Regions from separate parts of the Paenibacillus sp. strain BS8-2 genome, predicted to be linked through region 1. Evidence: predicted binding sites of a transcription regulator. Region 1 holds the regulator's gene; the other holds the start of a gene.
What was found. Region 1 encodes NrdR, which represses ribonucleotide reductase genes. Its sites were predicted from a motif close to AACACNATATATNGTGTT; they were not measured.
Positions count from the first base shown of each region.

Region 1 (16,439 bases):
CAAGGGTGAAGTCAGGTGACATTCCGCCCATATTCGTTTCTACCAGATAAGCACCGATGGATAAGGCAAAGCCGATGATATTATCCACGCCCTCTTCCCTGCTTTGAGCCGTGTTTTCGCTTCCCTGAACGGGATATACCGGTTGGAAGAAGCGGCCTTCATAAGCTTCCTTAGGTGGAAAATAGAAAGAAAAACGGGTGTCGTTACCTTCGAAACCCCCGTGAATGTAACGATGCCTCACAGGCGCATCCCTCCACTCGTCGATGTCCACGTATGGGAGCTGAAATTGTGGATCTTCCAACCCGTTATATAGCGAGGCTGATGTTTGAGCATCATTATTATGAGAATTTGTCTCCAATTTAGTTCCTCCTAAGCGAAAACTTATTCTATTCGACAATCCATTTCCTACAGATTGATTAAATTATAGAGCGGCGTTAGACGCGATCGCTATCATAATGGCGGCAGATCGATTTGTTCTTTTCCGACATTTAGCACTTTTTTATGACCAGTATCAAAATAAAAAAATCTTGATTCGTCAATCATAACGACGAATCAAGATTTTTTGATTATCTTAGCGCATCCATCAAATTTTTCAGCACTTGAGCTGCTTGGGCAGCTTGTAGTTGTTAGTTAGGGTTGCCTTGCAGTTAATGCTACTGTCGCCTTAGCTACCAATAGATTTCAAGGCTTTGTTGGAGAAACAATTAGAGTCAGTGAGGTATCTTCCTTATTAGTTAGTTCCCGTTAAACATGCAGGTCTGTGCCGTTTTAACATTTTGGTCATAGGAACTGGCTTTCACATCCCAAGTCACGGAAGCTTGCACATCGCCCTTGCTTGTAGACATAGTGACGGTTGGAGCTGGCCAAGACCAAATTCCATTTTGGCTGTACCATTTGCCTTTCCGGAGAAGGGCAAAGGTTGAATAATTTCTTGAAGCGCTTTTATGCACGAAGGATTCTATGTATACGTTGAAACCGTAGTGGCGGGGATTTCGGCTTCGAACGCGTAAGTGTCTTCAGCAACAGTAAGGCTGCATCTCCAGTGTGCTCATTTTTCAATTGCCTGCCTGCCATTGCGGATTCACCCTGGCCATTTGCTTTCATCCATCCAGGCGGCAACGATCATGGCATTGCGAAGAAATGCGCATTACCTTCAATACCCAGATTTCCAACTACATCCATGAGAAAGGAAAAACCGCTACCCGTCTCGTTATACCAATCCGAATTAGTAGCCGATACATTTCCTTGGATGTCGTACTTTCATCAATTACAATCGAGGGTTCACATAATTATTTAACACCCATGTCTTTTAAGTGCTTTCCCGAAGTCCTTTTCCGCCCGCTATTCGCAGATCCGTCGCAATTCTGATTCAATGGAGAACGAATAATAAAGGGGTCCCTCACGCCGCATTCCCCGATTGAGGATTTTAATACAGGATCAGAGCCGGTATCGTTTCCTGCAGTTCTTTCGGGAATAGATTCGCATGAAGTTCCCAAAATCCATGAAAATGATCCTTCAAGATCTGTTTAACGATCCCTCGTTTCTTCCATGTTTCTCGCTTCTCCATAACGATTCCCCCCCATTTATTTTTTCGACTCGACTATCCACATTTTTTAGCCTCGTATAATTTCCTAAACAACAATAAACCCTTGCTACGCAAGGATTTCAAGGCTCTTAAGTTTGGTGGAGCCTAGGGGGATGTCCGAATCCATATTATTTGGCTGACGAAGCCAATTCGACGAGGACTTTAAGCGGTAGATTCAGACGCCGTGTTCGTCCGTTAGAAGCATATGCTTCGAAGCATCACTTCCACTTCCTGCGCGCGGGCGAACCTATAGGGGTTCTCTCCCCCCAGGCAATCCAAACGAAAAACGCCATCACGATTTGTGATGACGTTCTCTTCGTATGGAGCCTAGGGGGATCGAACCCCTGACCTCATCGCTGCCAGCGATGCGCTCTCCCAGCTGAGCTAAGGCCCCAAATATTGTGGCGACAAGGGATATAATAGCATATCGGTGGCGAGAACGTCAATCAAATTTTGCATCCATACGTCCTATTTAACTTGATTCCCAACATGCCAGTTGACTAACAATTACTAAATAATTCTTCAGAAGGACTTTGCATTTTATTATTTTATCATGTGGCTATAATGTAGCGCCAAAATATCAATTTTTCATTGATATCCAATCATTAAATTTCCTGGCATTTGCAGATTCTATCGAAACATACGGAGATTCAAATGTCGAGAATGCGATTAGATCCTTCACATATGAGCCTGCACAACCAATACTAATCCAGTTATCAAAAAAAGTTTCGAAATCCTCCCCTAACCTCCATCCATGATATTGACCTTCATTTGATAAGAAAATAACCTCGCCCACATTGTATTTCAGATCGATTGCATAATAACTTCCCATACCATCTCGCGCAAAGACGAGCGAATTCGCCCAATGCTGCTTACAATCATCGTCTAAATGCTCTGAGTCTTCTCTCATGACATTGTAATCCATTAATTTGTCTAAATCCCATAAGCCATCATCCAAGAATCCGCCTCCTTGTATCCTGGTTTCATAATCAAGTTTACAAGCACTAGATTCAGGAACATGCCAAAAGAAATGAACGCTCTTAGCATATGACATTAGGACATGCTTAAATGAATCAGGCATTGTGATGCCTAACTTCATCTCAATCCTAGAAATCTCCTCTTCAGTTGCCTTTCCAGCGATCTGTACGATACTTCTTCCGTGCTTCAGTATGGAAGCATCGCTAACGAACTCCATGCATTTAGTCCATGTGGAATAATCAATGATCCCACGACTTTTTCGACTATATGAAGCAGCTCTCAGTTCTTTCACTCTAGGCACATATACGTTCCCCTCAAATCGTATCCAGTGCGGGATTTCCATTTCATCAGATGGCATTTCTAATCTAAAATGGTTATTTTCCTGCAAGAACCCTATCCCTTTATCCGTAATTCTATATTCGACAATAGAAAACCCGCGTCGAATTGAGTTTGAAACTTCTATAAACCCCTGCTTCGCAAGCAGCTTTAGGAAGTTGTTGTATTCATTGCTATCCATTTTATAATATTCATGACCTGGTGTTACACCCTCTTTAATTCGGTCCAGTAGGTTATAGAGTAGTCTCATTTACATCACCTCCAATGAATAGCATACAAAAAAGTTCATCAGATAGTCCAATATGAAATAGCTGCAAAAGCCAAAAAAGCATCCATCTCCCTGGATGCCTTTTCAATACATTCACGAGTAACCTACAAGTCACCCAAACTTGCCCGTAATGTAATCCTCCGTTTGTTTGTGGGACGGGTTCGTGAACACCTTGCTCGTTACATCGGTTTCAACGATCTTACCGTTCAAGAAGAACGACGTCACATCGGAGATCCGAGCTGCTTGTTGCATGTTATGTGTGACGATAACGATCGTATATTGCTGCTTCAGCTCATTAACCAGCTCTTCGACCTTTAATGTTGCGAGCGGATCAAGCGCGGATGTCGGTTCATCCATCAGGACGATCTCTGGTTCCACCGCGAGCACGCGAGCAATACAAAGACGCTGTTGTTGGCCGCCTGACAGTCCCAATGCCGATGAATGCAGACGATCTTTGACCTCATTCCACAGTGCTGCTTGAGTCAAGCTGCGTTCGACGATTTCGTTGAGCTGCGATTTTTTCTTGATGCCATGTGCGCGTGGACCGTAAGCGATGTTGTCATAGATACTCATCGGGAACGGATTCGGCTTCTGGAACACCATGCCTACTTTTTTGCGAAGCTCGACGACATTAACCGACTTGTCATAAATATTTTCGTCGCCGATGCGTACCTCGCCATTGATTTGAACGCCTTTTACAAGATCGTTCATCCGATTGAGCGTACGCAGAAACGTTGATTTGCCGCAGCCCGACGGTCCGATCAAGGCTGTAATTTGTTTCTCGGAGATATCCAGATTGATTTTGTGCAGCGCTTGGAAATCTCCATAGAACAAGTCTAGATCCTGCGCAACGATCTGCGGCTTGGCGTTTCCGGAATCAACGGCATGGCCATTACCGGCTGGTACAGCTCCGCTAATCGATTTGATCTGAGTGGTTGGCACATGAATCATTCCCTTCTAGTCATTGTAGTCTGCCTTTATTTGAACAAGCACATCATTATGAGAAACGTTTGATCAATCTGCGGAACAGCCAGGTTGCCGTCAAGTTGATGATCAGAATTAACACGATCAGCACGGCCGCTGTTCCGAACGCCATATCCATCGCACCTGTTTCCATCGCAACCATGTAGAGATGCAAGGATAGTGTACGGCTTCCGTCCATCAACGATTGTGGAATGAGCAGCGTACCGCCCAATGTTAGAAGGAATGCCGCCGTCTCACCTACGACGCGACCGATCGAGAGAATAATACCTGTAATAATGCCGGGCATTGCCGTTGGCAGGATCAAGCTCTTAATGGTCTGCCACTTCGTCGTACCTAGCGCAAGACTTCCTTCGCGCAGCGTATCCGGTACGGCCTTCAACGCTTCTTCGGCTGTACGAACGATAGTAGGCAATACCATCGTCACACCGGTTAATGATGCGGAGAGGATCGACCAGCCCCCAGTAACAGGCTCCAGCAAGATTACAAAAAATGCAAACCCGAACAAACCGAACACGATGGAAGGAATACCCGCCAATGCTTCCGTTGCGAACCGGATCATGGCCGTAATTTTCCCTTTGGCTGTATACTCGTTCAAGTAAATGGCTGCACCTACGCCAATAGGTGTGGCAATTACCATGGTAGTTACGACTAGATATACGGTACCTATAATGGCAGGGAATATACCGCCTTCCGAACCCATCTTGCGCGGCTTGGAGGTCAGGAATTCATAGTTGATCATGGAGAAACCCTGGCTCAAAATATAGCCGATTATAAAGATCAATACACAAACCGTAAGCAACCCAAGTCCGCTAAGGCAGGCGAAAGCGATTCGTTGATTTCTGACTACGTTGTTCATGGCAATCACTTCCTCCCTTTCCGGCGAACCAGCAGCGTCGTGACGGAGTTAAGCACGAGGATAAACAAGAACAACACGATACCGGTAGCGAATAGTGCTTGCTGATGCTCAGGTCCAGCGTAACCCATCTCTAGCGCGATATTTGCAGTCATCGATCTCGCAGGAGCGAATAATCCAGTCCAATCGAGTGCCGGCACAAGCGGTGTATTGCCGATAACCATAATAACGGCCATCGTCTCGCCAAGCGCCCGTCCAACCCCAAGAATCACAGCAGTAATGATACCGGATTTCGCTGCAGGCACTAGAACTTTGTAAATCGTTTGCCAATGGGAAACCCCAAGAGCAAGTGAGCCTTCTTTATACTCACGAGGTACTGCTTTGAGCGCATCCAGTGAGATGTTGATGATAGTTGGCAAAATCATGATCGCCAATATAATAGCGGCTGTTATGATGGAATAACCCGTTTGATAGTTCGATGGCAAGTAGTCTGCTAAGGGCCCTCGCTCCAGGTTTGAGATCACACCTCGGACGGCGAACATTCCGAACAAGCCGTATACGACGGATGGAATTCCGGCTAACAATTCAACAGCTGGAATAATAATCCGGGATATTCGTACATGGGCAATTTCTACAAGATAGACCGCTACTCCCACGCCCATCGGCGCACCGATCAGAATAGCTACAAAGGTTACATAGATCGTACCTACGATCATCGGCCAGATGCCGTATACCTGATTAGTAGGATTCCATACACTTCCGAATAATACATCAACGATTCCGTATTTGAAGAAAATAGGCATACCTTCGATAAAGATGAAAACTCCGATTAACAATACACTGAATACTGCTGTAAATGCTGTGATGAACAGAAAGGTTTTTACGATTTTCTCTTCCAGGATCCTACTCAACATCAATCCCCCCACGACACGACGGTCAATATGAACCATTCTTTAGAACAAACGCGGAGGATAGCGCATGATCTGCTATCCTCGCGATTGCATGTTTACAATTTTAGAACATTATTTCACTGTTACATAACCGTTATCAGCTACGATTGCTTGACCTTCAGCGCTAAGCACATAGTCGATAAACGCTTGTGTAATCGCCGTGGATTCTTTGGACTCGCCTACCAGGAAGTTGAATGGACGTTGGATCGGATACAGACCGGATTTGATGTTCTCTTCAGTCGGCTCGTGATCGTCAACTTTAACTGCTTTTACGCTATCATTCAGGCCGCCAGTGGAGATGTAACCAATTGCGTTCACGTCTTGGCTAACTGCTTCACGAACTGCCCCAGTGGAGTTTTGGATGATCGCTTCAGCGACGAATGGCTCTTCGCCAAGTACCAGCTCGCCGAATGCATCGCGTGTACCGGAACCTTCTTCACGGTTGATAACAACGATGTCGCCCGCTTGTCCGCCTACTTCGCTCCAGTTCTTGATTTGACCAGTGAAGATACCTTTGACTTGATCTACAGTAAGATTCTCAATATTATTGCCTGAGTTAGCTACTACCGCGATACCGTCGATTGCGATGACGATTGGCTCGATACCTGTTTCTTCGTCTTTGATTCCTCTGGAAGCCATACCGACATCAGCTGTACCTGCTTGTGCTGCTTTGACTCCAGCGCCGGAGCCGCCGCCTGCAACTTCAATTCTCGCATCTTTGTTAACGCCCATATAAGCTGTTCCAAGCTCTTCTGCTAGTGGTTGTACCGATGTAGAACCTGCAAGTGTTACCGTTCCGCTAGCTGCTGCTTCAGGAGAAGGCGATGCCGCTTCCGTTGGTGCATTGCTCGGAGCGTTAGTTGCTGCACCGCTCGTATTATTGTTGTTGTTGCTTCCACAGCCTGTAACAATCATGGCCGAAGTTAGTACAGTTAGAACAGCCCCCGTGAACATCTTACCCTTTAGAAAACTTTTCATTGGTTTCATTCCTCCACCTATATTTTTACTGGCTACAAATTGAATTATAGAGAGCATTTTTAAAGTGCGTATATGCGGAGTGTAAATTCAATGTAAAATGTAAAATGTTTTTCCTCGTTCTCAACAATTGTTCAACAAACGCAAAAAAAGGAGCTGGTCCACGTCGCATAAAGCGAATGGAGAAGCTCCTTCATCTTGATTATTCAATTAATTGTTTCGTTCTCCGCCATTTAACGGATGTTTCGACAATAGGCTGTTCAGTTCTTTCATGAACATATCGATATCTTTGAACTGCCGATAGACGGATGCGAACCGAACATAGGCCACTTCATCAACGGGATACAGCTCATTCATGACAATGCTGCCAATATCGCTGCTGTCTACCTCCGCATGGGCTGTTGTTCTTAGCTCCTTCTCTACCTCGGAGACGATGACTTCAAGACGTTCGACTGGAACTGGACGTTTCTCACAGGCTCGAATGAGACCTCGCAATATTTTGTCCCGGCTAAATTCTTCTCGGCTGCCATCCTTCTTGATGACAATTAGCGGCGTTTCCTCAATCATCTCAAACGTCGTGAACCTCCTGCTGCATTTCTCACATTCGCGGCGGCGCCTGATTGATTTGTTTTCGTTAGCGGGTCTGGAGTCCAGCACCTTGGTGCCGGAGTAATCGCAATATGGACATTTCATGTAGAATGGACCTCCTTTCGTGGAACGAATCAACATTAATTTCTCTGCCATACGTTTCCTGTAATGAAAACTCGAATACGACACATAATACATGTACCAACCGCAAGGAGGTGAACATCAATGGCATCGAACAACCTGGTTGTACCGCAAGCGACAGCTGCTCTGGACCAAATGAAATATGAGGTCGCTCAAGAGCTTGGCATCGCGATTCCGCAAGACGGGTATTACGGCAACATGGCGACTAAAGACGCTGGCTCCATCGGGGGCTCTATCACGAAGCGTCTAGTCCAAATCGCTGAACAATCCCTGTCTGGCCACAAATAATGTTGATTCATTAGTCGTATGGATAACAGAGGTCTCGAAGGTGCTTGTCCTGAAGCGACAAGCCCTTCGGGGCTTCTTGTCTATTGGCATGGTCGGCATTAATCGAATTCCGGATACAAATCCTTGTACTTATTATAATAATAAAAGACCCGTTGTACATAGTGTCTCGTTTCACCAAACGGTATTTGGTCCGAAGATTTCAGCTCTCCGTCCCATTTTTCTTCGTCCAGCCATTTGCGAACGTTGCCGGGACCCGCATTATAGGCGGCGATGGAAGCGACTTTATTATGATCAAATTGCTCATGTAACGTTGCCAGATACCAGGATCCGATCTCGATGCTGACATCTGCCCGATTCTTAAGCATGTCTTCGTCTACAGACTCGAAGCCCGCCTTCTCCACAACCCATTCCGCCGTTGTTGGCATCAGCTGCATGAGTCCAAGCGCACCTTTCTTCGATTCCTTGCCCGTCTCGAAATTGGACTCTGCGCGAATAATCGCAGCAACAAGATGCGGCTCCAGATCGTAGTTCAAAGCGCTTACTCTAATATCTTCCTTGTAATGGATGGGATACATCCAGCGTGCCAGCCAGTCGGACTGGACAAACAATACGGCAATCAAGACGATTAACGTCAAGAACAGCAGCCTTCTTACAAGCTTTCCCTTCCTCTTCCTCATACGAACCCCTGACTATCCCAGAATTGCTGTACCTGTCGCTCCGTCTCCTCTAAGGATCCGCTGTTATTAATAAGCCAGTCCGCACGTTTGCGTTTCTCTTCGATGTCCATCTGCAATGAGATCCGCCTCGTTGCTTCTTCGGGGCTCATGCTATTCCGATCCATCAGACGCTGATGCTGCAGTTCAACTGGCACATAGACAACCATGATGCCTTGATACAAGGCTTCTTGCTTGGTTTCGTACAGAAGCGGAATATCGGCTACAACCAGACCGCCTGGATTCTGTGACTCGAAACTATGTATGCGCGACTGCATGCGTTGACGGATTGCTGGATGTGTAATGGCTTCGAGCTGACTTAGCTTTTCCTTGTCGTGAAAAACGATTTTCCCTAATGCTTGCCGATCCAGCGTCCCTTCAGGATGAAGGATAGCTTGTCCGAACAGAGAGGCGATAGCCTCAAGCGCGGGTTCTCCAGGACGGACGATCTCCCGCGCGACTTCATCGGCATCCACCAACTTGGCGCCTCGCTCTGCTAGCAATCGTCCTACTGTGCTTTTGCCGCTGGCAATACCGCCTGTTAATCCGATGATCATCCGTATCACCTCAGATCATAATAATTTCATAACGCCTAACATGATTAATAAAATGCCTGGCAGCACCGTAATGGCGTGCATACTCTTGTTGGCAGCGAACCGCATGCCGATCCGTGTGCCGCACACCAGAAACACCGCGCTGGATATCGCGATCACAAGCGCTGTCGACAGAGCCGGCAACTCAAGCAAAGCAGCGCCAATCCCGGCGCCGAATGCGTCAAGCGACAACGCAACGCCCAGCATAACAGCTTCCGAAGCGGATATGATTCCGGAGCGGTCAACGTCGGCCGTTTGCGGCTTTCGTAAGATTTGGATAACGAGCCCAAGTCGCTTTAATTCGAGCTTCAAGATCGTCATAGGAGTGGTCGTGACTATCACCGGCTCCGCTGGGATGACCAGCTCATCCGATTCCTTGCTCTTCTTGCCAATCTTCAACTGTATGAGCGCCCAGCAACCAATCACAATGAGAATCCCGGCGCCGACCAGCTTGGCTGCCGTCTCCGATACGAATCCGCCTAACCATCCGCCCGCTTGCATCGACAGCCAGATGATGATGCCGGAGCAGCAAGCGATAATAAACACCGACAGAAACGGAATACGTATCTTCCTTAGCCCATACGTAACACCGACCCCGAAGCCGTCCAGACTGACAGCAAAGGCCAGCGCAAGCATAGATAATACATGTGCAACCACCTTGAAGCGCCTCCCCGCAAGGACGAACGCCGACTATCCCTTAGTGGATAGGGGCATTCGCCTATCGTTCCTACCCACATCATCATATGCGGATAACGGTTCGGGGTGCACAAGCAAAGCTGGGATGGCAGTCCTCTTACGAGCGGACAACCGGTTGTTTCGTTGCTTGGTTACGTGTCCGCTTCGGCGACAAGGGCTGACAACGCTCACAGATATGCGTGCCTCTGCCGCCTACCACGAACTTACGGATCGAAGCTCCGCAAGAAGGACAAGCTTCGTCCTTGCGTCCATACACAAGCAATTGATGCTGGAACATCCCCATCTCGCCTTGTCCATTCACATAAGACTTAATGGAGGAGCCTCCTGCATCAACTGCGCGCTCCAGTGTGGCTCTAATGGAGTCGTACAGCTTTTCCCATTCTATATCGCTAAGATTCTGAGGGCTGCGCTCGGGATGAATACCCGCTTGGAACAACGCCTCGTCTACATAGATATTGCCTAACCCTACAATATGCTCCTGATTGAGCAGAAGCGGCTTGATGCGGGTCGATCTCCGTTCTAGTCTATGGCGCAGCGCATCAAGCGTAAACTCGTCTCCGAGCGGCTCCAGCCCAAGTTTGACAAGCGGCGGCAGCAGCAGATCCTCGCCAGCAGCGAAGAGATGCATCGTGCCGAATTGGCGTACGTCTTTGTACCGGAGATCGGTCCCATCATCCAGATGAAACAACACATGCGTATGGAGCTCCGGCTCTTCATCAGAAGGGAATACTCCGTAGCGGCCTTCCATTCGCAGATGAGAGACCAGGACGAGTCCGTCCAGCACGATCCGCAGAAACTTCCCTCTTCGCTCCACCGTTTGGATGGTACGTCCCGCTAGTGCATCCGCGAATTGTTCGGGTTCGGCGGGCCGTTGTATAATTCTCGGCAGCTTTACGGTGACGGATTGTATCCGCCTGCCAGCTACCAGTTCGATTAATGTTCGTCTTACCGTTTCAACTTCCGGCAATTCAGGCATGTCTCTTCACCTCTGAGCCCATTATACGGCATACGTCATCTTGCCGTCGCTGTTCGTACAGCATGTGCCGCATGCCAAATGTTGCAAGTCTACTTCGCCTCATACCAATTCGACCCATAGCTGACATCCGCTTTGAGCGGAACATCCAGCTTCAGGGCGCTTTCCATCACTTCGGGCAGCAGCTTCTTCATCAATTCCAGCTCGTCGTCAGGTACTTCGAATACAAGTTCGTCATGTACCTGAAGGAGCATCCGGCTCTTCAAGCCGCGCTCTCGCATGGCCGCATCCATCTGTACCATTGCAAGCTTAATGATATCTGCAGCCGTGCCTTGGATCGGCGAATTCATCGCGGTCCGTTCGGCAAATGAACGAAGATTGAAGTTCGATGCGTTGATCTCCGGCAAGAAGCGGCGGCGGTCCAGCAACGTCGTGACGTAGCCGTCCCGCTTCGCGCTGGCGACGATATCATCCATGAACTTCCTTACACCTTTGAAAACGTTAAAATATTGTTCGATAAATTGACCCGCGTCTTTGCGCGTAATACCAAGGTTCTGTGACAATCCGAAATCGCTGATGCCGTATACGATCCCGAAGTTAACGGCTTTGGCGGAGCGACGCATGTTGGCGTCCACTTGCTCCGCCTCCACTCCGAAGACGTCCATAGCCGTCTTGGTGTGGATGTCCATGTCGTTAATAAAAGCTTCCTTGAGATTGTCATCGCCCGAAATATGCGCCAGCACACGTAATTCAATCTGCGAATAATCGGCTGCGAGTATATGCCAGCCCGACTCCGCTGGGACAAACGCCTTGCGGATTCGCCGGCCTTCTTCTAGACGAATCGGGATGTTCTGCAGATTGGGGAACTGACTGCTCAGTCGACCGGTCGCTGCGATCGTCTGGCGATAATACGTATGCACCTTGCCCGTTTCCTCCCGAATTTCCTTCAGCAAGCCCTCAACGTAAGTGGATTGCAGCTTGGACAGCTGTCGGAAGTGAAGAATCGGAGGGATAATCTCGTGATAAGGCGCAAGCTCCTCCAGCACTTCGGCGTCGGTCGAATAACCGGTCTTCGTTTTTTTCCTGGCTGGCAAGCCCAGCTTCTCGAATAGAATCTCACCCAGCTGCTTGGGTGAATTAATATTAAACTCCACGCCTGCCTTGGCGTAGATATCGGTCATGATCGAGGACAACTGGGATTCCAGACTAGCCCCCAGCTTCTCCAGCTCCTCGCGTTCGACCTTAATTCCTTGATGCTCCATGCCGGCAAGCACGCGTGCAAGCGGCTGCTCCAAATCGTAATACAGCGCGTTCATGCCAGATTCCGACAATTCTTCGGTAATAACAGGCACTAGACGCCGCACAGCATCCGCCTTTAGCGCCAAATGGCGGAATAAAGCGTCATGATCCGGCACCTTAAACTTGGCGCCTTTGCCATATACCGCTTCGTCTGACGGCACACCTGTTAGCCCGAAGCGCTCATTAATCGCGCTAAGCGACAATTGCGTATCGGTAGGATTAAGCAAGTATGCCGCAAGCTGAATATCGAATGCAGCGCCGCCTAATGTGAACCCAGCCCAGCTAAGCGCAAGCTCCGACTTATGCAGATCGAAGCCATACTTCGGACGATCCTCGGCTCCTAACCAATCTATGATTTTCGAGGCAAAAGCCTGTCCCATCACATCACGATGAATGACAAACACTTCGTCCTCAACGGATACGGACAAACCTAGCAAATCCGCTTGATGTGGATTCTCGCCAATCGCTTCTATGTATAGGCCATGTTTGTCTGATGCTTCGAGCTTGTCCATCAGTCGGTCAATGGCTCCGGCGTCTCCCTCGGACTGGATTGCGGTTACCTTCAGCTCCGCCGCAGCCGCTTGCGCCGCGGATTCGCTCGCGCCGCTTTCGGAAGCTAGATTCAGCCGATCAAGCAGCGTCCTGAACTCCAGCTTACGCAGCGATTCCCCTAACTTCGCGTTGTCATAGCCATTCCAGCGGAGCTCCTCCGCATCGCGGTCCAGCGGCACTTCGCGGAAGATCGTAGCCAGCTTCTTGCTCATGACGGCGTCGTCCTTATGCGCTTCGATATTATCCTTCAGCTTGCCCTTGAGCGAAGCCAGGTTGTCAAGCACATTTTCTACGCTGCCATATTCGTGCAGCAGCTTGAGTGCGGTTTTCTCACCGACGCCCGGCACGCCGGGAATATTGTCGGATGTATCACCCATCAGGCCTTTCAGGTCAATGATCTGGAGAGGCTCTAATCCGTAACGCTCGCCAATGGCTTCTGGCGTGTACCAATCTACTTCGCTGACGCCCTTGCGCGTCACCGCTACGGTCACGCCCGGCGAAGCTAGCTGAAGCATATCCTTATCGCCCGTTACGACAATGGCTTCCACTCCTCTTTCATCCGCCAGCTTCGTCAGTGTGCCAATAATATCATCTGCCTCATAACCGGATAGCTCGAATTGCGAGATATTAAACGCAGAGATGAGCTCCTTGAGCACAGGGAATTGTTCCGATAACTCGGGCGGCGTCTTCTGCCTACCGCCTTTGTATTCACTATATCCTTCATGGCGAAAAGTTACTTTCCCAGCATCAAACGCCACCAGGACATGTGTTGGTTTCTGCTCCTCGAGCATCTTAAGCAGCATCGTCGTGAAACCGAATACCGCGTTCGTATGATGACCTGCCGAATTCGTAAGCGGCGGCAATGCAAAAAAAGCTCGATAGGCGATACTGTTGCCATCGATCAACATCCATTTGTCCATAGTCCAACAAACACCTCGCTTCCAGCAATTATTGCTTCATCTATTATAGCACAAAAAAAGGCATCCCAAGCGGGAGCCTCCGAAGACTGATCATTGCTGAGCGAAGCCGCGTATCCGATGTCGCGCACGTTTCCGGCCAGACTTATCCGGGGAAAGCGGCAGGTCGTCCGAGAAAGTAGCCTTGCGCGTAAGGGATGCCCATCTGCACAAGCTTTTCCAGCTCTTCTCCGGATTCGATGCCCTCGGCGATCAGCTCCGAGCCGATCTTGCCAGCCACCTCTTGAAGAGTGGTCAAGATATGAGCCTTCACATCGTCGTTATGGATGTGTTGGATAATCGATCTGTCCACCTTCATGTAATCAGGCCTTAACTCGACGATCGATTGCAGAGACGAATAGCCTGCCCCAACATCGTCGATGGCAATTCGGTAGCCCTGACTGCGATAATGCTCCAGCGCTTTCTTGACAGAAGGATAATCCTCAATCGAATTTCGTTCCGTTATCTCGAAGACAACCTGATGAGGTGACAGATGATGTTCCTCAAGCAAGCTAATCGTTCTGCCTGGAGAGAACCTTGGATCTTCCATGATTTGCGCCATTACGTTAATGAACAGTTTCTGATCATTACGAAGCTTCAAACACCCGTTGATTGCCAGCTCACGAGCGAGACGATCAAGCCTGTAAACGCCTCCGTTGTCTTCGGCATAGCGGAACAAATCCATAGGGCCTCCGAACCAAGCGTTCGCTGGCAGCCTGGTGAGGGCTTCGAATCCGAAGGCGTCACCGCTGCGAATGGAGATGATGGGCTGATAAACAGGAAAAATCAATTTGGAATCTACCAGCTCGCGATAAAATCGATCTCGTTGAAGCTGCTCTGTACCGCCTTCGGACTGCGCATGCACAATAGCTTGTTTCATCGCTTGGTAGTACAGATCCTCACTGATCTCTTCAGAGTCACCGCAGTTTAATGCGCCAATTCCCACACGGAGTCTGCCTAGCGGAGCAAGGTTGGATTTGCGTGCCCATTCCTTGCGGAAGTCGTTTTCTAATCGACTCGCTTTATCTAGTACTTGGGCGCTAAGTCCATACTCGGGATGTTCATCGCCATACGGAATCTGCATGAAAGAGATAAACAGATCATTAGCCATCCATTGATACTTGAAATTCAAGACACTCCTCGGGATAAGCTCGGGTATACATCGCTCCACAAAGCTAGTCCAAGCTTGCCATAGCTCGTTAGATGCCTCCTCGCCTCCCTTGTCGCGGAACCCCGAATGGTCCCACATCAATCCGACGACGGACAATTGGTAGATAGGCATCTTACCGGCCTCCCGGTTATACGGCTTGTTGACACTAGCTTCGTGCTGCTCCATGATTACCCTCACTTCTCTCTCGGCTGACTGTTGTTCCATACTCCTGCGACGCACGCACTGCCCGATATCGACTTGGCCCGTTTCTTTAATCTCGCGGCACTTAAGGATATATCCTCAAGCGCCATGCCGCTGCTTCCATCGCATTGCAGCAGTGACAAGGATAAGGTGACGCCTCTCTGCTCCACTTTCTGACCTTCGCGGTTCTCTACGACTGTTATGTCTGATCCTCCGTAATGCCGATGTACGCCATGATCGAATTGCTGGAGGAGCCGTTCGCATATGTATTCGGCATTCGAGGGGTCAAGAACACCAATAAAATCGTCGCCTCCAATATGACCGACAAATGATTGATTGCTCTTGCCGAACTCGCTTACCAGCAATTCAGCCAGGTAGCGGATCAGTTCATCGCCGCGGGCAAAGCCGAAACAATCGTTAAACCACTTGAAGTAATCAAGATCAGCGTACACCACCGCAAATGGCTTGCGACTCGCGAGCCTGCTCGACAGCTCCGCTTCGATGCCCGCATTGCCGGGCAATCCGGTTAGCGGACTCGCTGTGCGCGCCGCTTCGGTTCGAAGCGCCGTCATACAAGCCAAGATGTCGCGAATCGTAGCCGCTCCGCTCACTAACCCGTCCTTGACGATGACTACGATGTCGTAGATCTGAGAATTGTCGCGGGACATCGCCATTTGGGATACAAGCTCGACCGGGGTATGCTCTTCGACGATAAGCGGATCTCTGATCATGAGCCGCTCCACGGAGCGACTGCTGTATAACGCATAACCGAATTGCCCGGCAAGCTGTTGATACAATCTGTCTCGCATGATCAGACCGACGGGCCGACGCTCCTTCACAACGATAACACCTTGAACCGTTGGATTCGTGTCGAACAAATGGGATACTTCTGATACCTTGGCAAGACTATCAAACAAAGGTACTTCGCTTGCCAAATTGCCGATCGTATAACCTCCACCCGCTACCACTTGAGAGTTTTCGACATGTTCACGCATATGCGCCGAACGTTGCTCATTGCCCCTGCCCAGCGCATGCTGCATGCACGAAATCACTTCACCTTCATCTACCGATAGTAAGTCCATGTGCCGGAGCTTTGCAGCTCCGACACCGATGCTCTTACCCGCATCATGCCTTGAATCGTATCTGGTGATGCCATCGCTAGTGAGCAGCAGCCTCCATTGCTCGAGCACACGCTTCTCCACTTGTTCAGCCGTCAAGTCGACATCAGGATGATGAAGCCAATAGAGCACGCCGGTCGTAAGACGCTGCTTCCAGAACAATCCGGGCTCTTGCCCCTCCCACTCTTCCGCTGCGACGACCGCTCCCGCATGATCAGCAGGAAACCGCATGAACAGAATCG
Region 1 covers NZ_CM137010.1:3,604,374-3,620,812, reverse strand. The annotation lists gene ACX1C1_RS15535 (hypothetical protein) at 1-358, opposite strand, end outside; gene ACX1C1_RS15530 (hypothetical protein) at 1,427-1,567, opposite strand; tRNA gene ACX1C1_RS15525 (tRNA-Ala) at 1,907-1,979, opposite strand; gene ACX1C1_RS15520 (SMI1/KNR4 family protein) at 2,166-3,149, opposite strand; gene pstB (phosphate ABC transporter ATP-binding protein PstB) at 3,279-4,118, opposite strand; gene pstA (phosphate ABC transporter permease PstA) at 4,165-5,007, opposite strand; gene pstC (phosphate ABC transporter permease subunit PstC) at 5,013-5,918, opposite strand; gene ACX1C1_RS15500 (phosphate ABC transporter substrate-binding protein) at 6,027-6,932, opposite strand; gene nrdR (transcriptional regulator NrdR) at 7,140-7,622, opposite strand; gene ACX1C1_RS15490 (small, acid-soluble spore protein, alpha/beta type) at 7,743-7,946, shown strand; gene ACX1C1_RS15485 (lytic transglycosylase domain-containing protein) at 8,045-8,623, opposite strand; gene coaE (dephospho-CoA kinase) at 8,620-9,216, opposite strand; gene ytaF (sporulation membrane protein YtaF) at 9,232-9,909, opposite strand; gene mutM (DNA-formamidopyrimidine glycosylase) at 10,046-10,924, opposite strand; gene polA (DNA polymerase I) at 11,014-13,692, opposite strand; gene ACX1C1_RS15460 (EAL domain-containing protein) at 13,835-15,103, opposite strand; gene ACX1C1_RS15455 (GGDEF domain-containing protein) at 15,073-16,439, opposite strand, start outside.

Region 2 (16,439 bases), 1.7 Mb from region 1:
GTATAGCAGCTCCAGAAAGTTGCTAATTTTCCCAAATGATTTGTAAAATTCACCACATTTATGAAATCTCGATAGGTTGCAGGCTGATATAACGACATGTCAGGTTGCGCGAGTTGGCTTACGTATGGTACTTTATCGAAAAGGGATTAATGGCGGAGGTAATGTGGATGGAAAAACTTAAACAACGAATTTTGCAAGAATCGTCGGTATTGTCTAATGACGTACTGCGCATGGACGCCATTATTAATCATATGGTCGATCCGGAGCTGACAATGGAGATGGGGCGGGAGTTCGCCTCTAGATTCAGCAATCAGTCGATTACAAAGGTGATAACAGTAGAATCCTCCGGTATTCCCGCGGCTTTTACCACAGCTTATGTGTTAGGGGTGCCGATGGTATTTGCTAGAAGAAAGAAAACGCTTATTGCCGATCCAGATGCTTATTGCGAGCGTGTTCCGTCGTTCACAAAGGGCATGGTAACCGATATTATGGTGTCCAAGCAGTTTCTGACTAGCGAAGATCGGGTATTGTTTATCGATGATATTATTGCGAATGGCGATGCTGCCCGTGGTCTGATCAAGATCATCGAACGTTCCGGTGCTACTTTGGTTGGTATGGGTGTCGTTGTGGAAAAGTCGTTCCAAGCAGGCGGAAGAACGCTCCGCGAAAGCGGATTGCGTGTCGAATCGTTAGTTCGGATATCGTCCCTTGAGGGCGGAGCGATTACTTTCGAATAAGAAGTTCCAGAACCTTGGTACTTTCAAGTCGCAATAATATGACTTATAATGTACATAAGTAATCGAGGGGGAGGCACACAAACATGGGAAATTTATCAGCCGATTTTATGAATGTGAAACTGAATGACGCCAAGATTCATTTCGAGAGAGCGCTCGATTGCAAACATACCGAATTCGATGACTTATATCCTTACATGATCGAACATCCACAATTCTTCTGGTACAAACGATATGTAGCCTGGTCGGAGCTATTGACAATCGTCAAGTTGTGCGACGAGCTCTCTATCGAATGGAGCGATCAATTTACGGAGAAGCAGGTCGAATATATCGGTAAACGTGTTATGTCATCTCGTGTGCTCGACGAATGGTACGAAACCAATGATTCGAAGGAACATGTTGGTTAATTGACCCAATTCAGCGACCTTTCATAGAACAATGAAACGGACCTCAATGATTCGCGTATGCAGTCATTGGGGTTTTTGTTGGCATATAGGCAAGGATACATAGGAGGTGCTCGTGAGAAATGATCAGCGAAGAACAGCTGGATGCTTACCGACAGTCGGGAGAAACCGTTCGGATTGTGCGCGACGAGCTGGAAAGTAATGATGTGTCAGGGATCGTGGTGGCATGGGATGAGACCTCTGTCATGATACGTAAGCCAAGCCGCCGTGTCGTCAAGCTTAGCCGGAGTTACATCTATCAGCCTGCTGCGGAGACGAGAAGGTCGCCATTGTCAGAACCCCAATCCTAAACATGTTTGATTGAATTGCTTCAAAACCAATGAATCGTGAGGAGTGTTGGTATGAATTGTCCAGTATGCGATGATGTGCGTATGAAGGAAGTACAGAAGGAAGATGTGTTAATTGACGTCTGTCCAGCTTGCAAAGGCGTATGGCTTGATCGTGGAGAGCTTGAGAAGCTTCTCCAAGGCGTGCGCGAAGTTCGTGACGACTATGAGAGAATGGAACAGCAGCTGGATCAGCCGTCTTACGGCAGCCAGCCTCCCGTACAGCCAGGAACTGCTGCACCTTCCCAGCCTCCGCTTGGTGGATTTGGCAATGCCACTGGTCCAGCTGGCGCCGGTTCGTTTGGCGGCAGTCAACCGAGCGGAGGGCAGGGGGGATACGGTGGAAGCTACGGAAGCGCGCCTGGCTCTGCACAGCCGGGTTATGGCAGTGCACCGCCACCTCCAACTGGCGCCGGTTACGGCGGTGGAGTGGGACAAGGCGGATATCCGCCGCCTCCAGGCGGTCATAGCAGCTATCCCCAAGGTCAAGGTTACGGTCAACCAGGCCAGCCAGGTTACGGCCAAGCGCCTGGGCAAGGTCAAGGATATGGCCATGGGCATAACAAATACGGTTATGACAAGTATGGTCGGCCGTACAAAAAGAAAAAAACGGTGCTTGATGTATTCGGCGATTTGTTCGATTAATCGATTCGATGTAATCAATAAATCCTCCAGTTCCTAATGGGAATTGGAGGATTTAACTTTGGTTAGTGAACAACATGAACGGGATTGAACGGGGAAAAATGAGTAACCACTCTGTACAAGTTGTACTCGGAAGGGAGATTGCGTCTCAATGGAAATAGAAGAATACATTCCCGTCCGAACGCGAGAAGCACTAAGGGAATGGCTAAGGGAGAATGGGGGAACAAAAGCATTCTGCTGGGTTGCTGTCAGCATGAAGCCGGTGCCGGGCACGCTCCTATATTTGGATGCGGTAGAAGAATGTTTGTGCGTTGGGTGGATTGATGGAGTCAAGAAAAAAATATCCGATACCGAGACGATCCAGCGATTATCCCCTCGGCGAAAAAAAAGCAACTGGACCGAACTGAATAAAGAACGCGTTCGACGTCTCGAAAGGCTGGGTCTGATGCGCGAGGAAGGCAGGATGGTATTGCCTGACATGAATTTCGATTCCTTCGTAATTGATGAAGATATATTGAGGAGACTGCAAGAGGATCAGGAAACGTACCAATGTTTCACTGCTTTTCCTTCTTTGTACCGTAGAGTTCGCATCGACAACATCCAAAGCATCAAAAAACAACAGCCGGAATTGTTCGAGAGACGATTGGACAAACTGCTTGCCCATTCGAAAGAGAATAAGATGTATGGCGACTGGCATGATCATGGTCGGCTGCTGGACAATGAAACAATCGACAGCGAAGAAACTGGAGAATAAAGCCTTACGCTTATCTATAAAAATAAAAAAGACTTGCCATTAGGCAAGTCTGTTCGTTTAGGGTTGGTGCGGTCGAGAGGACTCGAACCTCCACGGCTGTTACACCACTAGAACCTGAATCTAGCGCGTCTGCCAATTCCGCCACGACCGCATGTCAACTTGTGTCAACAGAAAATAATATATCATAGGACTGAGAATGTGGTCAAGCATTTTTAAATTAAAGTAAACACATGCCTAAGTGATCATTTTCCTGATGAGTCATTATGATCTAATGGATGAAGGAAATTATGAGAGTTAGTCACAACTTGCAAATATCGAACAAGTGTTCTATAATGATGGGAATACTAGTGAGGTCGGAGAGGATATCGGAATGGAACAGAAATACGAATGGAAGAAACGGGACAAATCGATTTACATACCCAAACCAGAGCCTATGGTTATTGAGCTCGAGCCCTACCAATACTTTATGCTTCGAGGTAAAGGCAATCCCAACGACTCTGAATTTCAGGAAGCGATTAGCGCTTTGTATTCTTTATCGTACGCGATCAAGATGTCACCGAAGAAAGGCGTAGCGCCACAAGGTTATTATGACTATACAATCTTTCCGCTAGAAGGGATCTGGGATCTCGAAGTAGAGGCAAGGGGACAGTCTGTGCTGAATAAGGACAAATTGGTATATACACTTATGATGAGACAGCCTGATTTCGTGACGGCTGAGGTAGCGCGAGAAGTCATTGACGCAGTATACAACAAGAATCCTCATTCCAAAGTGGGAGAAGTCACATTTGAAGCGCTGCATGAGGGATTAAATATCCAGATGATGCATATCGGACCTTACGACGATGAACCTCAGAGCTTCGCTATAATGGAGCAATTTGGTGAAGCAAATCAACTGAAGCGAATTTCGTACACACATAAAGAAATATATATATCGGATTTCCGCAAGACAGCGCCAGAAAAGTTAAGAACGGTGCTGCGTTACCAAGTGTCTCGCAGCTAATGTATACCCGATTAAAAATAAGAAAAAACCCAAGCTCCCGAGCTTGGGTTTCTTACATTGGTGCGGTCGAGAGGACTCGAACCTCCACGGCTGTTACACCACTAGAACCTGAATCTAGCGCGTCTGCCAATTCCGCCACGACCGCATGTCTGAAGTGACGAGATTTATAATAGCACGGGCAGAGAGGGGAAGTCAATCTGTGCAATAAAGTTTGAATTTTCAGCATATTAATTCTTGGCCATACTCCTCCAAATTCGATTGTTGGTACATAAATCCACTTCATACGTGGAAAGGTAATGTTAGGAAACCGGATAGGTTGTGAACAAGGAGGATGTAATGAAATGAATTCCATTAAGTACAATAGCAAAGAGAATCGGCATCAACCATTTAACGAGCATCGCAAATGGATTCATACTGCGTTAAGAGTCACTACGATTATGGCTTTGTTATTGTGCTGCTCAGGATTGCGTGTGTCTGCCGAAGGAGAGGGCCAACCCACACAACCTGCCCATCGTACGGTGACAATTGTGATCGACGACTTCGGCAATGGCATGAACGGGACAGAAGAGATGCTGCAGCTTCCGGTGAAATTCGCCGTCGCCGTCATGCCGTTTATGCCGACGACCAAACAAGATGCTGAAGCAGCGTACAAGCTGGGACACGACGTGCTGATCCACATGCCGATGGAACCGAACCAAGGGAAACGAAGCTGGCTTGGTCCGGGAGCGATTACGGTAGATCTGAGCGATGCGGAAATCAGGCAAAAGGTAGAAGAAGCGATCGCGGAGGTGCCGCACGCGATCGGAATGAACAATCATATGGGCTCCAAGGTTACTGCCGATGAACGGATTATGCGGGTTGTGTTGACTGTGTGCAAGGAGCATGGATTGTTTTTCTTAGACAGCAGGACGACATTCAAATCAGTTGTTTCAAAGATCGCGAACGAGGTAGGCGTACCTGTATTGGAGAACCATGTATTTCTGGATGATGTCTATACAGTAGAACATATCTCGAAGCAGGTAGGCGTCATTCGCAAACATATGGCTACCCATGAACATACGATTACGATCGGGCATGTTGGTCCGCCTGGGCCCAAGACGGCATCAGTTCTGCGACAAAGCATACCCGCACTGCAATCGAAGGCAGCTATCGTTAAGCCGTCTGATTTGATCAGAGCGCTAATTGGCGACCCACTTGTATTGCCGAATCCCTGAAGCAATGGCTTGAGCGATTTCGAGTTGACGCCGGGGATCCGTTAACATCGTACGATCGTCTTCGTTGCTGATGAACCCCATCTCCACGATAACGGAGGGCTGCTCGACACCACGGAGCAAATAGAAGGGCCGTCCTTCGCGCGGCATCTCTTCGGACTGTTGCTGACGATTGAGCGCATCTTGGAGGCAGAAGGCCAGCAGAGCGCTTTCGCCTGTACTCTGATGCAAGACAAGAGGCCCACGCTTCACACGATTACGAGCCCAATTGACATGAAGACTTACGAGCAGCTCGCTTCCAATCTCTTCAGTCAATCCTTTGCGTTGCGATAAGTCGCGCCGATGTCTTGAGCTCGTGCGATGCCAGCGATTGTCGTCGCTTAATGCGTAATCTTCTGTTCGGTTCATGACGGCGGGTATGCCTTGGCTCCGTAAGAGGACATACAATTTGCGGGCTATCGCTAAGTTGATATCCTTCTCAAGCAAATCGCCATGATGCGCGCCTCCGTCGATGCCACCATGACCTACATCGATAATGACCGTCGTCGATGGCATCGTCCATCGATCGCTTGGTTCGCCTTGACCATTGAGATGATTGGTGTGAGAATCACTGCTTGAATCTCTGCTTTCGTTGATATTTATCTCGCTCGAGCCCTTGGCACTCACGGATGGTGTAGCACAATGAAACACAATCATCATCAAGCTAATTGACAATATCATACGAAACATGTCGGACACTAACCTCCTAGGTGCCTAATCTTTATCATTACTTCCGTTAGCGTGGCTATTCGGAGGGAAAGTCATTCATGACTACGATAAGTTTGATCGGGGAATGCTGTTAGTAACAACACTTATCATATGGAGGCGTTCAGGATGGCTGTTAAAGGCGGGAGCGAATTAGTTAAATATATGACGGAACAATTCGTCACTTATATGGAAACACCGGCAGAGACACGTAAGCAAAGCAAAACGTCAGCCAAGGCTGTAAGGGAGCCATGGCTGACGAAATGGTTCGGGTGGGGACCGCTTAGTCTAATGTTATGGTGGCGCGGCCGAGCTGGACGTCAACGATAGAACTGTCCGAGCGTGAGGAGCAACGAGGCCGGAATATATCTTCGGACCTCCGCATTCTCGTCGCTTGATAAGCTAATAAACAACTCTCCATCGGACCATGTCGTATAACCCAATACGGACCAGACATACAACATTCGACCTTGGAAGGCTTCGCTGACATATCGGAGCTCTGCGCCATTACCAATGTTTTCTTTCATGATTGCAGCGGGATTCGAAGAAAATGGATAAGGGCTTGAAGTCAGCCATGGCAGTCGACCGTAAGGATCGAAAGCGGACATGGCAGACGATGCAATGACGGAAGCGTGGGCGTTAGTCAGCCCATGCTTCTTTGCGTTACCTTGTAAACGGCTCCAGCCTTCGGAGTCTACAGGAAGTTCCTCGCCGGAATAAGCATCTGTATAATGAACATTGTTACTGGCGATATCCGTTGTTGCATTGTTCGTCGTAACCTGCCATGCAGCTTGCAAGGGGTGTACATAGAGCCTCCTTGCTTTCATTGACGATCCCGTCAAACCTAACTTCTCTAATGTTAATTGAAGCGACTGATTGCTGAATGGCGGATATTCGCCAATCCCGTATTCACCGAGTATAAAACCTCCTGCATCCTTCGCATAAACGACCATATACCCTACGATAAGCTGATTTTTCTTGAGCAATACGAGCCAGCTGTGCGTTCCGGGTCCAAGCGGCGCAGTGCTAATCCAAGAGCCACGCCAATCCTTAAATGTTTCATCCCCGGAGCTAGACAACTCGTCCATCCATACTTTTGCTTGCTCTTTGAGCGTTATTGCCTGTTCGCCAGGTTGGTGCGTCACGGTATAAGCGGGCGTAAATTCTTGGGCGGAAGCTCCGCTCGAGAGACTGAGCATAACAGCAAGCATCGTTGCCGCTGTCGCGATTTTCCAGCTATTGCGCATCATTATCACCTCTGTTGTTCATTGTAGCGGACAAGCTCGAAGAAGACTGTTGCAACCTGTCGTTCAATATCGGGAGAGGAACCGCTTCTTTTGCCGCAATGAAACGATTCCCGTCAGATCCGTATCAATCAATGCCCTCCAGATGGAAAATGCCGCAGTTAATGGCGGATGCCGTCACTCTAGGCTCATATTGCCACTTAATCTCCGCTTGCCGCTGCGAGAATTGTTCCTGAATGGCAGATAAATTCTCTGGCAACGCATTTGCGATCAACGGCTCATAGTAGGAGTTAATTCGACGCAGCTCTTCTTGCAATCTTGCCGAAGCATCTTCGGCCCATCTGTAATCATATGACTTCAATTTGCGCTCCAATGCTTGCTCGATTAATGACAGCGCTTTGTTATAAGAGATCCCATTCCTCGCGAGGTGTATGTTGGCAGGCAGCCGCGGTGTCAGCTTCAACAATTGCAGCTGATCGTGGAAACCTTCTACGATATGACCGGTAACCAGCGATACGCCGAAGCTATGAATTTCATCTCGCTTACGATCACATGTCAGCTCAACGCGCAAATTGACGCCTAACCATGCGGTGTACGGGGTGGAGCTATAAGGATTGCCTCCGCGTTTGTCCGGATCTTGAAATAGATAGACATAGCTGCCCTTGCTTAGCGTTGCCCCAAACAAAACATCCAGCTTGCGAGATCCGAAATATAGGTCCTCGCGTGGTACGCGTGCCGGTGCGGCGATGCTGGAATTAATGAAACCAAATGATCGGGCTAGTGCAGCGTCTGCGGAAGAAGCCATGGGATCACTAGCAGTGGAGGCAGCTGACGTTGGCTCGGGTTTGGCGATCATCGCCTCATACTTGGGTTTGTCCGTGACAAACAAGAAGGTCATCGTTTCGGGTTCTGAACCTATCCGGTCGACAAAGCTCCAATAATAGGGGCGGTTCGTCAGCTCGCGGTCTGCCGCAGGTGAGAGCTTAACCATATAATGCGCATTCGACTTCTCTAATACCGAACAGCCTGTTGCGTCCAGGAACCGACCTACAAATTTGTGTATCTGCTTTTCGTTCACTGTTTAACCTCCACGCTCTGACCTAACCGATCCAGCTTCACAAGCAGATCAGGGCTCTTGGTCGGCTCATGATCCGAACGAAGCTGGCTGATGGAGCTGCCAAGCTGATCAAGCTGCTGCTTCAGCTCTTGCTCGTCGGTTGCTTCTAACATCGCCTTCGCTAATCGCTTCTCAATAGTTTCGCCGCCGTCCATTTTCTCCAGGATATGATCCAGCTCGCCAATAACAAGCTCGAACAGGTTGATCTTCTCGTGGAGAAGTCCGACGATATGCTCTTCGATCGTACCTAGTGTACACAGATTATAGATTCGGACATCCTCTTTCTGACCAAGACGATGCACGCGGCCGATCCGCTGCTCGACGCGCATCGGATTCCAGGGAAGGTCAAAATTAATCATGTTGCGGCAGAACTGCAGATTGATGCCTTCACCGCCGGCTTCCGTTGCGATCATCACTTGCGCGCGCCCACGGAACAGGTCCATCATCCAGTCCTTCTTGCCACGATTCATGCCGCCTCTGTAGGGGACAGCGATCATCTCTTTGGATCGGAAGAACTGCAGCAAATACTCTTGCGTTGCCCGATATTCTGTGAAGATGATTACCTTCTCATTCATCTCTTGGACGAGCTCCATCGCTTTTTCCGCTTTCGTATTGGCTTTGATTCCTTTGATCTTCTCGACGAGCCCCCAAATTCTAGGTCGCACTGGAGAATCCTCTTCCGTTTTCTTGAATAGGTTAATTAACGTTAGGAACACAGCGTCACGGCTGCTGCATACTTCGCGCTGCAAGGTGACAAGCGATAGCATACTGGACAGATCACCGCCGCTTTCGTTGTATCGTTCCTTGACGAAGCCCGTAACGGCATCATAAAGAGCTTTCTCGTCTTCGGAGAGCGACAATGGGATATTTTTGACATGACGTTTGGTGAAATGGATGCCGCCGTCGCCGCGCCGGTTACGAATCATAACGCTAGAGAGCGCCTCTTGCAGCTGATCCTCGTTTTTGGGCAATCGTTTGTCGACGACAAAGTTGGCAGCAAACTCGCTTTGACCGCCTAGCTGACCGGGCTTGAGTAATGTAATCAGGTTATATAATTCATCCAGATCATTTTGGATAGGCGTCGCGGTTAGAAGCAGGCAATACTTCTTGCGGAGAAGATTGGCGAACTGATAGTTCGTCGTTTTTTTGTTTTTGAGCTTATGAGCCTCATCGATGATGATGAGATCGTAATCGGTGCCTAACACCTTCTCGCGATGGGGCTCGCGCTTGGCCGTATCGATGGAAGCAACCACAACATCGTATCCCCAAGTATGCTCTCTCTTCTGAGCGACTGCGGAAATTCCGAATTTTTGATTGAGCTCCCGCACCCATTGCAATACTAAGGAAGCGGGAACTAAGATGAGCGCCCGTTTCACGAGTCCGCGGACCATATATTCTTTGAGGACGAGTCCAGCCTCAATTGTTTTGCCGAGGCCAACCTCATCCGCGAGAATTGCCCGCCCGCCCATCTCATGGAGCACTTTGCCAGCCGTTCCGATCTGATGAGGCAGCGGCTCAAAGTCTGGCAGCGTACGCAGACATTGCAACTCTTCGAAGCTTTCGACGCGTTTCGCTTGTTCGGCTTCCATTGCGAGTTGGTACAACGTCCAGTCATCCCACTGTCCGCCTCGGGATACGCGGTGCTGGAGCTCTTCGAACCAGGAACGGTCAAATTGCAGATCGACCAACGGGTGCAGTTTCCGTGTTGCAGTGCCCTCGCCGCTGGCCGTCGCTCCTGCCGCTGAAGGTTTGAATGATGACGATATTTGATCGGTCATAGGAAGCTCCTCTTCTTCGAAATAGAAAGTTTGTCATTAGTATGACCTAGTTGGCCCATAATCATAAGAGAAGCTGGAAAATGTAGTGAATGACTATATATTGTGTGTTAAAATGAAAAACAAATACTATATATAGTGAACACGTTGTTGGGTACAAGCTAGGTAAGGATATCTCGTTCAAATCCGCGGCAAGGGAGAGGATATCAGATGGCCAAGAAACTTGATGGACTGAGTGAAAAAATCTTCTTAGATCGTTATGCGAGAAAATGTCCGGACGGCCAATCGTGTAAAGCAGGGGACACCGTACTTGTCCTTGTGAAGGATGATCCCAAATTTCCTTCTAAGGAAGTAGGCGAAGTGATTCAGCGCGACGGGCAAAATGTTGTGATCCGCTTACTAAGCGGCGATGTGATGACATCAACAGTCGAAAAGATCATTTTACCTCTGGAACGGACGCCTGCCGAGATGTGGGAGCGGCTAGCAGAGTCGATTGCATCTGCCGAATCCTTGCCCGCGAAACGTTCGGAGTGGGTGGGGCGCTTCCGAGTGATGCTGGACGACTGGAAACTTGTTCCGGGCGGCAGGATTATGGCAGGAGCCGGCGCAAGTGATGAGCTGACGTTATTTAATTGCTATGTCGTGCCATCGCCCAAGGACAGTCGCGGCGGCATTATCCACACACTTGCGGATATGACGGAAATTATGGCTCGTGGGGGCGGCGTCGGGATGAATTTGTCGACGCTTCGACCTCGGCGAGCCATAGTCGCCGGTGTGAATGGGTCTTCTAGCGGTGCCGTCTCTTGGGGAGGCTTGTTCAGTTATACGACAGGGCTGATTGAGCAAGGTGGATCGCGACGAGGCGCGCTTATGCTGATGTTGAATGATTGGCATCCCGACCTCATGGAGTTTATTAAGGTCAAAGAAAACATGGGTGAAGTGTCGAACGCCAATTTATCGATATGCGTCAGCGACGATTTTATGGATGCGGTGAAACGGGATCTGGACTGGGAGCTCGTGTTCCCGGATACGAAAGCGGAAGGTTACGACGAGTTATGGGATGGGGATTTGGCGAAGTGGCGGAGTCTGGGCAAGGAGGTCAAAACCTACCGACGACTTCCTGCCCGCGATATCTGGCACACGATTATCGAATCGGCGTGGAGATCGGCGGAGCCTGGCGTCGTATTTATGGAACGGTACAATAAACAATCCAACAGCTGGTACTTCAACCCGATCACGTCAACCAATCCATGTGGCGAGCAAGGGTTGCCTGACTGGGGCGTCTGTAACTTGTCCGCAATCAATTTGTCCAAATTTTACGATGACGCAAGTCATGATGTGAACTGGGAGGAGCTAGGAGAGGTGATACGCTCCGCTGTTCGATTCCTGGACAATGTCATTGATGCAACGCCGTACCACTTTGAGGAAAATGAACGAAACCAAAAGTTAGAGCGGCGTATTGGTCTTGGGACAATGGGGCTGGCGGAGCTAATGATAAAGCTCGGTATCCGGTATGGCAGCGAAGCGTCGATTGGATTCGTGGATCGGCTGTTCGGTTACATTGCGAAGGAAGCGTATTTGGCTTCCTCGCGACTGGCAGCCGAAAAAGGCTCCTTTCCGGCCTTTGATACGGAGCTTTATTTGCAAAGCGGCTTCATGAAGGAGCTTGTTTCAGCGTTTCCTGAGGTGGCGGATGCGATTCGCAAACAAGGGATGCGCAATGTTACGGTGCTGACTCAGGCCCCGACGGGAAGTACAGGAACGATGGTCGGAACTTCTACAGGGATCGAACCGTATTTCGCCTTCGAATATTATCGTCAAAGCAGGCTGGGGTACGACAAGCAGCTTGTGCCGATCGCGCAAGAGTGGCAGGATCACAACCCGGGCAGCGAACTTCCCGATTATTTCGTAACGGCGATGAGCCTGTCTGCAGAGGATCATATCCGAATACAAGCCGCTATTCAGCGTTGGGTGGACAGCTCCATCTCCAAGACGGCAAACTGTCCGGCAGACTTCACAATCGAAGAAACGAAACGGTTGTATGAGCTAGCCTACGAGCTGGGATGCAAAGGAGTCACTATCTACCGTGACGGTAGTCGAGACGTGCAGGTGTTGTCGGCAAGCAAGAAGGATTTAGGGGAGGAATCGGCGACGGGCACGGATGCAGCGACGGATAAAGCGATAAAAGCCGATCGTGTAGAATCAGACAAATCGTACAAACGTCGCCCAGCCGTGCTGCGCGGAGCCACCTATAAGATCAACACGCCGTTCGGCATGGCTTATATTACGATTAATGACTTAGGTGGATTACCGGCGGAAATTTTCCTGAATGTAGGTAAGGCTGGCTCTGATGTGTTCGCGATGGCAGAAGCGCTTGGCAGGGTGTGCTCGCTCTTCCTCCGTTACGGCGATCATGGGGACAAGGCCAAGCTTCTTATCAAGCATCTGCAGGGGATCGGCGGGACTGGCGCAATCGGATTCGGCTCCAATCGCGTAGAATCGATTGCCGATGCCGTTGCAAAAGCACTCGATACACATATCAACGGTGAAATCGAGCAGCTTGATGCACAGCCGGACGATTCACATGCCTCGCTGGATCTATGTCCATCCTGCGGCTCTGCTGCCCTTGTCAATCTCGAAGGCTGCAAACAATGTTCGATTTGCGGATTTAGTAAGTGTAATTGAGTGTGGGGAACGCGGTGAGTCAGAATATCAGACACATGTCCCTATACCAAATCAGACCAAAAGCTCTCTGCAACCTGGGATTGATTGTTAATCCAATATTTTTCATACAGGCTATAGTACTTTCTTGAGCAGATGTTTATTCGGTGGACATTGATTATGTCTATTTAGATGGAAGGGTTCAGCCCCCATATCATATTGGGGTTGGCTATACCTCAGAGCATAGAGAAACCCAGCGTTTTTTCAAAACGTCGGGTTTCTTTATTTCGTTAATCACAAAAAAACCTCTCCAAATGATAGAAATATGAGAAAGATAAAAACTCCCACTCTGGATTCTAGCGATTTGTACTGTGACATATAGTAGTAACAACGCTAGAGTGAACTGGGGGTTGTTACGATGATGTACAAGCTGCGCGAATGGCTCGTGTCCGGCACTTTTTTTTCTGTTATTTGTTTGTTTTCGACGATAGTCAGCGTGGGATGGGGGCTGGCCGCCAACACTCAACCGACTACATATGCGGCAGTCGAAGAGATCCCGTCGCCGTCTGACAACTGGTTTCTGCATGCTGCTGCTAAGACAGAGCTGGCGGCTCTCGGCGGTCTGCAAGCTCTTCCGTCATGGGACAAGCTCAATCATCTATACGGTTTATCTTCGACAAGCGTCATCAATTCGACAGATATCTTGTTGGCTGCTGCTGACGATCAGAACATCGCAACGGACAAGCCGCTTACAGACAAAGATACGCAATCAACGACTTCGACGGAGGCAACCGTCCCTGTCAAAGCAACAACTGAGCAGCCGGCACAAGCTGCGAATACGCAAAAAGTCGATAAACCTGTTCAGGTTGCAAGCGCAGCCCCAACTTTCCTCATCTATCATACACATAACCGCGAATCCTATTACCCCGAGCTCAAAGCAGGAGCCAAGGATGCCAGCTCCAAGACGGTTAATGTCACACAAGTCGGCAAGCGGCTCGCTGCTAGCTTGGAGAAGCTTGGTCTGCCTTCCATCCACCAAACGACGGATTACCCCACTACGGTTACGAAATTCAACTATGCCTATTCCTACAAATATTCGAAACAGACGGTCGTTGAGGCCTTAAAGGATCATAAAGAATTGACGTATCTCTTTGACATTCATCGTGACTCGCAGAAACGGAATAAGACAACAATCGAGATCAACGGCAAGGCTTATGCCAAAATATTATTTGTTATTGGTGAACGAAATCCAAATTGGAAAGAAAACAAAGCATTTGCGCTTAAGCTTCATGAGGCGTTAAACGCAAAGTATCCCGGCATATCTCGTGGCGTTTTGTCCAAGGGGCCTGGGACGGGCAATGCGGAGTATAACCAATCGCTTTCGCCTGGCAGCCTCGTGATCGAGATGGGTGGCGTCGACAATACGCTCGAAGAAAGTTATCGTACAGCCGACGCGCTTGCTGCGGTAATGAAAGAGCTGGTAGTTTAGATATCCACTGGTCCGCTAGGAGTCTCCGCGCAGCAATCCCGTATTCTGGATGACCGTATTGACTTCAACTTCGTACTCTAGCTTGGGCAAATAATCTTGACGCCATCGTTGAAGCTGGTCACGATCCAGGTCTCCGCGGAAGTATTGACCGGCGGCCATGATATCGGCACCTGCTGCCTTCATCTTTCTCATGACGCGGTCGTACCTTGCCCGGAGCAGCTTGTCCACTTCTTCCTTGATTAGCTGCGGACTTGGATTGCCTTTGGTCTCGAGCAGCGTTACTCTTAATCGAATCTTTGATTGGAGATACGGAATTCCGTCCCGTATGCGATGATGATGGAAGTTGATACTGCAAATAATTTCGACGGTTACGTTTTCCATCACTTCGATTTTGCCCATTGCACTGCTGCCGGAGAAGGCACTTACGAGCAGTGTTTCTCCTTTCGTGAGTTTGCCTACCATTCGGCCGTTGCGAATAATGGCGGAGCCGTTGCTCTTGATGACTGTTCCGGTTCCTGAGTGTACAATGGGCATCGCGATATCATGTGTAAACGATCGCATGCTTCTATAGATTTCCCAAATATGGGTACTGGCGACTTGGGGATTCCAGCCAGCTTCTTTCTCGAAGAAGCTGAGTAGAACGGTGCCGTTGTTTTGGGTATATGAGTCAATGTTATGGAAGAACGATTCGAGAGGTTCATCGCAGATCGCAACCATCACCTTACTGGAAATATCGTGTGAGCGCATAAACGATTCGACCGCATCGCCAAGTCCTTCTTGAGCGAATTTATCCTCGAATAGAATGAGTTTGAGATGCAGCAGATCGATCTGACTCTCCATATTGGTGCTGATCTGATCGACCACTGCGCTTATCGTAGAGCCTTGACCTTTGATGACACGCAGGCTGGCGTTTGTATTGCTAGGCTCGGGCACTTGCAGGATGACTTGATATTGGTCACCGTTCTTGGCTATCCCCATAACGATTGGCAATGAGCGATGATTGATGTCCTTATTGTCCCAGCAGCCTCCGATTGGCATGGTAAGCACGATCACAAGGAAAGCAATCAGTATACGTTTGTTATTCATTTGACGCATGCCGGATGCCCCCCTTCCGGTGATGAAGGATCCCTAGCACAAGCGTGCCGGCGGGAATGACCAGCATGATATAGAGTCTCAGCAGCGTATTCCACCACAATAACTGCTGCAGATGATCCCAATCCGTAATATACGAGCATGCGATATATACAAGGAGACAAAGGACGGCTGCTATGATCAGTGAGCTAACTTTCATCATTCGCTGCACCATATAGATAGCGTTCCATAAGATCACAGATAGATAGAGCAATATTAAAGCAATCATGCTAAGCGTAAAGAACAGAGAGGCTCGCTCGAACATTAGCCAATTCACCTCTACGATGTCCGTCACCATAATAAAAGGGAAGAGGAAGGTGGAGGCTGAGCTATGTCCGAACGTTAATAGTGGCACATATACGGCGATTAACATCAAAGGAAACAACAGTAAACTGGCGTATCGAATTTTGCGCTGGTCAAAGGTGATCGTTGGCTGAATGAAACCAAGAAATAGGAAGCAGCCGCCCGATACAATTAAACTCATAAGGAACTGGCGATTAAACAGGAATGACCAGCTAAATGCGGTATTGTCGTAGAGAGGCACTAGATAATGCCAATCAACATGCTGGAACGATGATACAAGGACAAACAGCAGTGGGGGCACGCATAAGAGAAGCAACAGTACGCCTGTTCGGAATATCGCACCAATACCTTGTATGGCAAGATAAGTCGAGACGACAAGGATTAGAATCATAATTGCCCAGAGCGGTGTGCTGGACAGAAACATTAACGAGATAATTTCGCTATAGGCCCGTGTAGAAATGATAGCAACAACAATCAAGTACAAGAAAACGGGCGTCATAATGAGTAGGGTTGCCCATTTGCTCCACCTCATAAAGATATCAATGACATTGCTTTTCTCGAAGCGCCCGAGTCCCCACATATAGCTCCATACGACAGCGATATGGAGGATAAAACAAGCGAAGACAGCAATCCAGTGTCCGCTTTCCATCGCCACAAGAAGGTTGCTCGGATACAAAAAGAAGATAACGCCAATATGAATCAGTACATATAAGACGGCGACTTGACCCGACTTAACCATTCTGCTCACTCCTCGGTTTCATCAAATGGACGTAAGGGATGCCAAATGAAGAGATACTCGCCATATAGGCGCATATAAGAAATAAACCTGCAAGCAAGCCGATAA
Region 2 covers NZ_CM137010.1:5,263,713-5,280,151, reverse strand. The annotation lists gene ACX1C1_RS23140 (xanthine phosphoribosyltransferase) at 168-737, shown strand; gene ACX1C1_RS23135 (hypothetical protein) at 821-1,141, shown strand; gene ACX1C1_RS23130 (hypothetical protein) at 1,261-1,488, shown strand; partial or broken gene ACX1C1_RS23125 (TFIIB-type zinc ribbon-containing protein) at 1,540-1,698, shown strand; gene ACX1C1_RS23120 (YdeI/OmpD-associated family protein) at 2,318-2,920, shown strand; tRNA gene ACX1C1_RS23115 (tRNA-Leu) at 2,985-3,071, opposite strand; gene ACX1C1_RS23110 (GyrI-like domain-containing protein) at 3,291-3,920, shown strand; tRNA gene ACX1C1_RS23105 (tRNA-Leu) at 3,979-4,065, opposite strand; gene ACX1C1_RS23100 (divergent polysaccharide deacetylase family protein) at 4,262-5,134, shown strand; gene ACX1C1_RS23095 (N-acetylmuramoyl-L-alanine amidase) at 5,099-5,860, opposite strand; gene ACX1C1_RS23090 (YqzE family protein) at 6,005-6,205, shown strand; gene ACX1C1_RS23085 (hypothetical protein) at 6,196-7,125, opposite strand; gene ACX1C1_RS23080 (YqhG family protein) at 7,247-8,197, opposite strand; gene ACX1C1_RS23075 (DEAD/DEAH box helicase) at 8,194-10,014, opposite strand; gene ACX1C1_RS23070 (adenosylcobalamin-dependent ribonucleoside-diphosphate reductase) at 10,222-12,696, shown strand; gene spoIIP (stage II sporulation protein P) at 13,091-14,161, shown strand; gene ACX1C1_RS23060 (Ger(x)C family spore germination protein) at 14,177-15,256, opposite strand; gene ACX1C1_RS23055 (GerAB/ArcD/ProY family transporter) at 15,240-16,334, opposite strand; gene ACX1C1_RS23050 (spore germination protein) at 16,327-16,439, opposite strand, start outside.
Region 2: the regulator NrdR is predicted to act here: its motif matches at 10,104-10,121, upstream of ACX1C1_RS23070 (adenosylcobalamin-dependent ribonucleoside-diphosphate reductase).